2 regions of the Pullulanibacillus sp. KACC 23026 genome follow, and region 2 is predicted to be linked to the other one. Evidence: riboswitches for the same ligand, from Rfam matches in the RefSeq annotation. Region 2 holds a riboswitch; the other holds the start of a gene.
What was found. A riboswitch is a leader RNA that binds a small molecule or an ion and turns the genes downstream of it on or off. The one in region 2 is predicted to bind FMN.
Positions count from the first base shown of each region.

Region 1: another riboswitch for FMN. It lies ahead of PU629_RS17950 (ECF transporter S component); the one in region 2 lies ahead of ribD (bifunctional diaminohydroxyphosphoribosylaminopyrimidine deaminase/5-amino-6-(5-phosphoribosylamino)uracil reductase RibD).

Region 1 covers NZ_CP119107.1:3,882,964-3,887,917, reverse strand. The annotation lists gene PU629_RS17960 (acyl-CoA thioesterase) at 1-364, shown strand, start outside; gene PU629_RS17955 (M3 family oligoendopeptidase) at 746-2,419, shown strand; gene PU629_RS17950 (ECF transporter S component) at 2,481-3,083, opposite strand; FMN riboswitch at 3,266-3,402, opposite strand; gene PU629_RS17945 (FAD-binding oxidoreductase) at 3,559-4,929, shown strand.
Region 2 covers NZ_CP119107.1:4,009,271-4,014,224, reverse strand. The annotation lists gene PU629_RS18575 (DUF3231 family protein) at 833-1,846, opposite strand; gene PU629_RS18570 (hypothetical protein) at 1,904-2,146, shown strand; FMN riboswitch at 2,281-2,412, shown strand; gene ribD (bifunctional diaminohydroxyphosphoribosylaminopyrimidine deaminase/5-amino-6-(5-phosphoribosylamino)uracil reductase RibD) at 2,558-3,634, shown strand; gene ribE (riboflavin synthase) at 3,634-4,290, shown strand; gene PU629_RS18555 (bifunctional 3,4-dihydroxy-2-butanone-4-phosphate synthase/GTP cyclohydrolase II) at 4,312-4,954, shown strand, end outside.

The sequences.
Region 1 (4,954 bases), 130 kb from region 2:
GGTTGTAACGGCTTCTACGGATTCCGTTGATTTTTTGTATCCCATTAAGCCAGGTTCATCCGTTTGTCTCGAAGCCTTTGTCTCTTGGACACATCGCAGTTCAATGGAGATCTTTGTAAAGGTCATTGCGGAGGATCTTATATCGGGTGAACGAAAAATTGCGACCACTTCTTTCTTAACCTTTGTGGCACTTGATGAAAATGGCCGTCCAACTGAAGTGCCGCCTGTTATCCCGCAGTCAGATGAGGAGATTATGCTCCATGAAAGCGGGCCAGATCGACATGAAGTCAGGAAAGTTCGGAAAGAAAACAGCCGGAAATTTGCCAGTGTTTTTACCTTGAAGAAACCTTGGGAAAGAGATTAACCATTATAAGTGGCCTTTCCATATGAAAGGCTAATTCAATAGGCGAAAAGGGTGAGACGCTTTAAAAAAGCGAGCCTTTTTCGTCTTATTTTTTTTACTTTCTGAAATACAGTTTCGCTTAAGCAATTAAGGATGATAGTATAAGAAAAGCGAGGGTTTTCACCATTAAAAATTTGGCGGTTCCCTCTGTTTGTAACAGCCTTGATGTCATAATCTGTTATCCTTTATGGAAAGCCGAGTTTTTCAAAAAAACGATGCTTGATGCACCATGTAGAATCAAAGAGTGTGAGAAATCGGTTTACTCAAAATAAGGGAATGGTGTCTGGTGATAATTAGAATCAATAGAATGGAGGATTTAGAGTGAAAAAGTTCTACAAGGAAATGATTGATTTTAGTCAAACAGAGCGCGTTGAATCGGCTTTGAGAACGATACTTGAGACAGAAATTCATTCAGTTGAAGAGTTGGAAGTTTGGCTTATAGAACGATCAAGGATTTTTGAAGAGATCGAAGAAGCCTTATCTGGCCACTATATTGATTTCCAATGTCATAATCATGATCCGTTGGCCAAACAAGCCTTTGAGCATGATCAGGAGGAAATTCAGCCGCTTTTAAAGAAATATGAAGCGCTTTTTGATGAGAAATTTGCCCAATCTCCTTACCGCGATGAGCTGGATCCAACCTTTTATGCCTTGTTTATTAAAAAGAAAGAGAATGCGATTTCTTTATTTAGAGAGGCAAATGTCGCGCTTGAAGTTGAAGAAGACCGCTTGGCTACTCAGTATTTTGAAATTACCGGGAATTTAACGGTTGATTGGCATGGTGAGGAGAAAACCTTAAGTGAGCTCATCAAATACAGGCAGGATGCCGATCGTGCTGTCAGGGAGAAAGCGACCGCGCTGCAATACAATGCCCTCTTAAGTGTAAAGGATGAGCTGCAGACCATTATGGATCAGCTCATGAAGATCCGTGAAGAAAAAGCTAAGAATGCTGGTCTATCTAATTATCGGGACTATATGTTTAAAAAGTATGAGCGCTTTGATTACACACCTGAGGATTGTAAGAAATTAGGAGAAGCTATTCGAAAATATGTGGTCCCATTGAAGGAGAAAATCCAGCGGTCTCATCAAGCGGAAATAGGCGTTGAGACGTATCGACCATGGGATACAGGAGCTGTTCCTGCTGGGAAAAAACCGCTTGAGCCTTTCCAAAAAGTGAGTGAACTCATTGACGGTGTTTCGGATATACTTGGAACATTGGATCCTCGTTTCTCGGAGTTAATTGACACCATGAATCGTGAAGGGATGCTTGACCTTGAAACGCGCAAAGGTAAATCACCAGGCGGCTTTTGTTCAAATCTCCCTGTGACTGAGCTTTCTTTTATTTTTAACAATGCATCCAATACACAGGATGCGGTGACAACGCTGCTTCACGAAATGGGCCATTGCATTCATAATGATTTTAAAAAGTCCCTCCCATTATATGAGTATAAGGATACGCCAATGGAATCTTCAGAGCTTGCCAGCATGTCGATGGAGCTTTTAACTTTAGACAAATGGGAGCGTTTTTATAAAGATGAGGATGAATTAAAGCGGGCCAAACGAGAGCAGTTAGAAGGCATCATTGAATTTTTGCCGAATGGGATTATCATCGATCTCTTCCAACATTGGTTATATGAAAACCCGAATCACTCTGCTGAAGAACGTAACGCAAAATATGAGGAACTGTCCAAAACTTACAACTCGAATGTGGTCGATTGGTCAGGGGTTGAAGAGTGGCGGAAGAACAGTTGGATGTTTGTCCTTCATATCTTTGAGGTGCCTTTCTACTACGTGGAGTATGTCATTGCGCAACTCGGTGCCGTGCAGATGTATAAACAATACAAAGAAAATCCAGAACAAGCCTTGGAAAACTATAAAAAAGCACTTGCATTGGGCTGCTCAAAATCATTGCCTGAAGTTTATGAAGCGGCCGGAATCCGTTTTGATTTCTCTGGAGATATGATTCAAGAGCTCATGGCCTTCCTTGAAACGGAGATTGAAGAGTTAAAGGCTTAATTGAAACGCAAAGTGGGGACAGAACTCTTTCGCAGAGGTCTGTCCCCACTTTATTTTACTATCAGTGTTTGGCTATGCCGAGACGCGGGCGAAGGCGTGTATAAATCGGAACAGCAACGATAATTACAAAAATACCTTTGATAATGTTGTAAGGTAAGACGCCAAGCACTATTAGAGTGAGCAAGTTATGGATGGAGTGATTCGCTGCACTGGCCAGTTTTACCGCTGTGTCAACACTAAAGCCAAGGAATAGGGCATAGCTCGGAAAGATAATGAAGTAATTCGCAATACTCATAAGTACAGTCATGATTATGGTACCGACTGCCATACCGAGTGCTAGGCGCCCCGTGGTTCTCTTACGGCGGTAAAAGTAGGTTGTAACATAAATGAAGATTGCACCTGCAATGAAATTAGCGATTTCTCCAACTGGTACACCAGTAGGGGAGCCAATGATTAACCAATGAAGCAAATTCTTGATGGCTTCAATAGCAATGCCTGCAAGAGGCCCGAAAATAATCGCTCCGATGATGGCTGGAATATCACTTAAATCAAATTGTAAGAACGATGGAAATAAGGGCAATGGAAATTGAACTAACATAATAAGAAAAGAGATCGCCGCCAAAAAAGCAACCGTAATGTTTTTTCTTAAAGACGTGTTTTTCATCAGTTTCACCTCATTAATGTTTTCGTTCTCTTTGTGGGCGTATCTGATGGAGATATGACTAGTATGCACGATCATTTAAAAAAGCGCCTAGGAAACAAATGGTTTCCAGGGCGCTTTTGGAGTTTGCCTTTCATACACGACAACAATTAGCTCATAAGAAATAAGCCGACTAATCGTGAGTCATCATCCTTCTCCCATCCAGACTGTACTGTCGGTTTCGGAATTGCACCGAATCCTGCCAAAAAACGGCTCGCGGACTTAAAGTCTTATAAGACTCAACACCGCCGGTCGGGAATTTCACCCTGCCCTGAAGGAACGTCTTTAATTGTAACTATATTATAATAACCATTAAAAAAAATAACAAGGAAAAAACATTTATCGGAAAAACAAGGGGATTTAGCAGGATATTCGAGGTTTCATTTAGAATGTTTTATATAGAATGACTTATTAGACAAATAAATCTGAGGTGTCGGACATGAGCTTACTAGATGAATTGAAGCAACTTATAAAAGATCAGGATCGGGTGAGCACCAATGAAACGGTGCGATATAATCATGGGAGAGATCTGACTTATCACCCCGCGAGTGAGCCGGAAGTGGTTGTTTTTCCTGTAAACGTAGAAGAAGTTCAACAAGTGGTGAAAATTGCGAATACCTATAATGTCGCGATCACGCCTTATGGGGTTGGGAGCAGTTTAGAAGGTCATACGATCCCAGTTGAAGGCGGGATTACGCTTGACATGAGCCGGATGAATCAAATAAAGGAGATTCGTGAAGACGACTTTATCGTCATTGTAGAACCGGGAGTGACCCGTCGTCAGTTAGGAAAAGCGTTGAAGAAGTACGGCTTGTTTTTTCCGGTTGACCCAGGCGCTGATGCCACGATTGGCGGGATGACGGCCACTAATGCGAGCGGTACAAATACAGTGGGTTATGGAGGCATGCATCAGCATGTCTTGGGGCTCGAAGTTGTATTAGCAAGCGGAAAGGTGATAACTCCAGGCGGATTATCGTTTAAGTCGTCGAGCGGCTATGCGCTCAAAGACCTTTTTATCGGTTCTGAAGGCACCTTAGGAATTATTACGGAAATTAGTTTGCGAGTCCATGGTATCCCGGAAGTCGTTCAAGCAGGAAAGGCGCTTTTTTCAGATGTGGCATCAGCCGGCCGTGCAGCTGAACTATTGTTAAGAGCGGGTGTTGAGGTTAAACGGATCGAACTTGTTGACGAACAGACCATCGTAGCGGTCAATCGTTTTAGTCAAACCTCTTATGAAGAGGTGCCTTCCCTTTTTATCGAATTGGATGGTGCTGAACAAGCTGTAAACGAGCAAGTGGAGCTTATTAAGCAATTGTTTCAGGATGAAAATTGTTTATCCGTTACCTTTGAGAGGGATGAAAAGAAGCGCCAAGAAATGTGGCATGCGCGTCATGAAGCTGCGATGTCCGTTATAGGCTTAACTCCTGGTAAACAATTGACGTCTACAGATGTCTGTGTTCCTATATCCGAATTGACAAAAGCGATTATTGAAACACGAAAAATACTTGACCGTTACCCGATTGTATCCGCCTTGTTCGGTCATGTCGGGGATGGAAACTTTCACGTTGTGGTCGCGGTGGATCGAGACTCACAAGAAGAAGTCGCTCAATACAAGAAGCTTAACGGTGAAATTATTGCCTATGCCCTGTCAGTCGGAGGAACGTGCACAGGTGAGCATGGAATTGGCATGGGGAAGAAGGACTATTTCTACAAAGAGCATGATGAGGAAACAATTCAAACGATGAAACTCATTAAGCAAGCCCTTGATCCTTTAAATCGCCTTAATCCTGGGAAGATATTTAAGAATTGATGATGAGAAGGCGAGACACTTGGGC
Region 2 (4,954 bases):
AACTTTAAGAAAACGCTTAAAAGTAGATCATGCGTTGATTATCTCCTGAATGCTATATTCTACATGATGAAATGATACTTTGAGTTTTTCACACGAGAGCTCTTGAGGAAAAGCATCATCAAAAATTAGTTTCTGCTGAGAAGGAATTTACAGAGGAAAAGGAGACAGGGCCAAAATAGTCATGTCTGCTAATGAGGGTGTGTATGCCTTGTGATGGCAGGCAGCAGAGGATTAAATGAGTTTCAAGAAATGGTCTTGGGATCATTAGTCATAGTGAGTAGTTAAAGATACAATTTGCCCTGCTTTAATATAAAGTGATCAGAAGAAATGTTGTTGAAGCAACGAAGGAGGATAGTATAAGAATAACGAGGGCTTTCTTCATTAAAAGCGCGCGATCGGTCGAGATTTCCAAAAGACAACCCTTAGCGCAAAAGTGTTGTCTTTTTTTTTGGGGCTGATCATCCAGAAAATGGCATCGTGCGTCTTATTTCACTTAGCTTTAAATAGACTGTTTATAATTGAATTGGATTTAACAGCATAGGAGTTCAACGAATTAAAGAATTCTAACGAGAATTTATCCCGGTAATAATCGACGCCTTTTCTTAAGGATTTGTTCAGTGACAGGAGCAGGAGCGTTAGCAATAGGAAAAATAAAACTCCAAGGAAATTATATCGTCTTTTTTTTGTTTGTTTTAAAAGGCTCATCCAGTTCATAGTTTTTTCCTCTCATATTAGGTAGAACAGGGGCTCTAAAAAGTACAATGGCAGGTCCTACGTAATTTGTTAAATTCCTATACTAAGTGGGCTTTCCTATTCCTCTCGAATGGTCATGTTATTTATTCGAGCGATTCTCCATTTGAGGGGGCTCCTCTAACCATCTATTTTTGATTAAGAGTTTAATACCTTCTTCATTATAATCGTAAATTTCTTTTGCGATTAAGGCATTTTTCATGGAGATATCATTTCTCAAGCTAAAGAAAGAGCCGAAACTTTGACCGACAAGAGAAAAGCCATTTAAAAAGAAGATGCATACCATCATCAGCTTTTGAGAAAATGGTGCAACAGTTGAGTTGGTGACAGTCGCACCAGATGTCACAGAGAATTGGACATCACTTTCTAAAAGCAGATCTTCAAACAGCTTAATTTGTTTTAGAGCAAGATTCTTTCCTTTAATGAAGTACTGTCTGACCTCTTTATCTTCGGCAACCTGCGCAAACCCCGTGATAAGCTGCAAGCCGATATTATTTGCCTCAATCCCGTGATGAAGATAGCCCAGTTCAATGTTATTTAATGGGCGAAGCTCACCAAAGAGGTTAAGTCCCTTTAAATAAGAAAGATTGTTTATAAACTCAGTTGTTATAGGGGGAGTCACTTTTGGCGGCAAAGTAAGAATACCTTTCTTAAGTAAATAGTGTGTACACAATTTATAAATTTTTTGACTGACGGTTGTCAGACCCTCATACACAGACATGACATCTTCACGATAGGCCATATTCATATTAATTGTATACATTCCTAGACTGACCTCTTTTAAAACTCTTGTAAACATAAGATCAAATCCGTTTTGATATAATTCAGGGGCGTTTAAATTCACATCTTCACTCGTAAGGCCAACAGGTATGGCAACTCCATCATTCACAAGAATCTCTATAATAATTTCAACATAATGATTAAGTTCTTGCCATAACCCTCCCATAATATTGATGGCTTGTCGATCTGCATCTTGCCCTTTTTCAAGTGCTTTTTGTTGGAAGTATTCTAATATCCGCATGATCAAGGTTTTTTCTTGATAAGTAAGCCAAAGTGTTCCGATCTCAGATGCACTTAATGGGTTTTTAGCCGCCAAAATTTTTCCTCCACTTCTTATTCATTCTTTTAAGACAAATTATGAGCTTTTCAATACTTGTTTATTCAACAAAAAAATATAAACTATGGAATAAAATGGAATTATTCGGATTTAGGGTGCTATAGATGGGCCCAAAATAAATTTGGCGGGATAGAAGCTCCTCTTGCGCACGAAAAAGTCGGTGCGCGTGAAGAAAATGGTGTGCAACCACCTCTTGCGCACGAAAATGGCCGTGTGCCCATGGAAAATGGTGTACAAGCGAGCCTTTTATTTCCACCGGAGTTTTGTCATTTCCACTAAGCAAACGCCTATTTAATCCGTTTTTTGTAGTTTTTTATTCATTTTATTGATCATTTTAAAAGCCAATTAGTTTGACTTCATGAAATAAAAAGGTTATTTTAAATAAAAGTTCTATAAGCTTGACAATTTTATAAGTAGTCCTTCGGGGTCGGGTGAAAATCCCAATCGGCGGTAATGAGCGAAAGCTTTAGCCCGCGAGCCACTTGTGGCAGGATCTGGTGTGATTCCAGAGCCGACAGTTATAGTCTGGATGGGAGAAGGATCGTTTAAAAAAGTATGGACAAAGGATGTCGCATGCTCTTTTAAGGTTGATTTCTCCCTCAAGATGACTATCTTGGGGGATTTTCTTTTATATTCGATTTTTAAATACGAGTTAGACAGAGGGTGATCGAGTTGCGGGATGCAGAGTATATGGCTTTTGCTATTGAGTTGGCACGTAAGCTGAAGGGCCAGACGAGTCCAAATCCAACGGTGGGAGCGGTTGTAGTCAAAGACGGTGAGATCATTGGCATGGGAGCTCACTTAAAAGCGGGAGGACCTCACGCCGAGGTAAATGCCCTAAGAATGGCTGAAGAAAAAGCAAAAGGCGCAACTGTATATGTCACACTTGAGCCATGCAGCCATTTTGGTAAAACACCCCCTTGTTCTAATTTGCTGATTGAAAAGGGGGTGGCACGAGTCGTCATCGCCTCAACTGACCCCAATCCTCTTGTCGCAGGCCAAGGGATCAAGCGTCTTGAGAATGCGGGAATAAAGGTGGAAGTTGGGCTTTTACGCGAAGGGGCTGAGGCCTTAAATGAAGAGTTCTTTCATTTTATTAAAACAAAACAACCATATGTCACTGTAAAGGCCGCAACGAGTATGGACGGTAAGATCGCGACTTCAACAGGTGAAAGTAAATGGATTACGAGTGAAGAGGCTCGGATGGATGTTCATCGGCTCCGCCACAACCATGACGCTATTTTAGTTGGAATAGGAACCATTTTAAAAGACAATCCCAGTTTAACCACCCGACTTCCCGAAGGAGGGAAACATCCTCTTAGAATCATTTTGGATACTCATCTACGTACGCCAATTGATAGTAAGGTTGTGACCGACCAATTGGCTGAAACATGGATCATTACAGGAAGGCCAGATGAAAAACGAGTCGAGCTTTTTAGATCCACAGGGGTCCGAATTATTGAAACAGGTGAAGAACGGCCTGCTTTAGCACCCCTTCTCCAATTATTAGGTGAGGAACACATCACTTCATTACTTGTAGAAGGCGGTGGAGAGGTGAATGGGAGTTTTATAAGAGAAGGACTTGTCGATCAATTAATTTTGTATCTTGCACCAAAGGTCATTGGTGGTGGCAGCGAATCACCATCGCCAATAGGAGGGGCGGGGTTTCTAAAAATGGCTGATGTCATGGAATTAGAGTTTAAGTCATTTGAACGAATCGGGCCTGATATCAAGATAGTGGCGATACCAAAAAAGGAGAACCTCTAATGTTTACCGGAATTATCGAAGAGATTGGACAGATTGAGAGCATTCAGACGGGCAGTCAAGTCTATACCCTGACAATTGGGGCAAAAAAAGTGTTACAGGATGTGAAGCTTGGTGACAGTATGGCAGTCAATGGGGTTTGCTTAACTGTAACGTCTTTCCGCTCAAACGAGTTTACCGTTGACGTTATGCCTGAAACCGTAAAGGCCACAACTATTCGCACTTTATCTCGAGGATCCAAGGTGAATCTTGAGAGAGCAATGGGGGCTAATGGGCGGTTTGGCGGGCATTTTGTAGCAGGACACGTGGACGGTGTTGGTCAAATAAAAAAGAAAGTCGCTTCAAACAATGCTATTTATTATGAAATAGAAGTGGAACCCTCTCTTCTTTCTTACATGGTACTAAAAGGGTCGGTAACCGTTGATGGGACAAGCTTGACTTTATTTGGCTTAACAGACGCTACTTTTACGATCTCTCTGATTCCTCATACGTTGCAAGAAAGTATTATAGGTGAGAAAGAACCTGGACAATTCGTGAATGTCGAGACAGATATGCTGGCTAAATATCTATATAAGTTTTCGGAAATGGGAAAAGCTCAGCAACCAACAAATACGTCATCCATAACTCCTGCTTTCTTAACTGATCATGGATATATGTGATGAACCTGAAGGAGTGACACTATGTTTCACACAATAGAAGAAGCCCTTCGAGATCTTAAAGAAGGAAAAATGATTATCGTTTGTGATGATGAGAATCGCGAGAACGAAGGTGATTTTATAGCCTTATCAGAAAAGGTTACGCCTGACGTCATTAATTTCATGATTACAAATGGAAAAGGATTAGTGTGTACGCCAATTAGTGAGGAACGAGCCGTTCAACTAGGCTTAACGCCAATGGTTATGGCCAATACAGATGCGCATCGGACCGCCTTTACGGTAAGTGTCGATCACCAAAGTACAACGACCGGTATAAGCGCTGCCGAAAGAGCCCAAACGATTCAAGCTCTTATTCATCCTGATACTAGGGGTGATGAGTTGAATAGGCCAGGACATGTCTTTCCTTTAATCGCGAAAAAAGGCGGGGTTTTGGAGCGGCCGGGCCACACGGAAGCTGCGGTTGATTTAGCAAGGCTTTGCGGGGCGTCTCCGTCTGGTGTGATTTGTGAAGTGATTAATGAGGATGGGACGATGGCAAGAGTGCCAGAACTTCAGACACTTGCGGAGCGATATAATTTGAAAATGATTACGATTAAAGATTTGATCCACTACCGTCGTCTTCATGAAGCTTTAATTGAGCGAGAGGTTGAAATTCAGCTTCCGACGG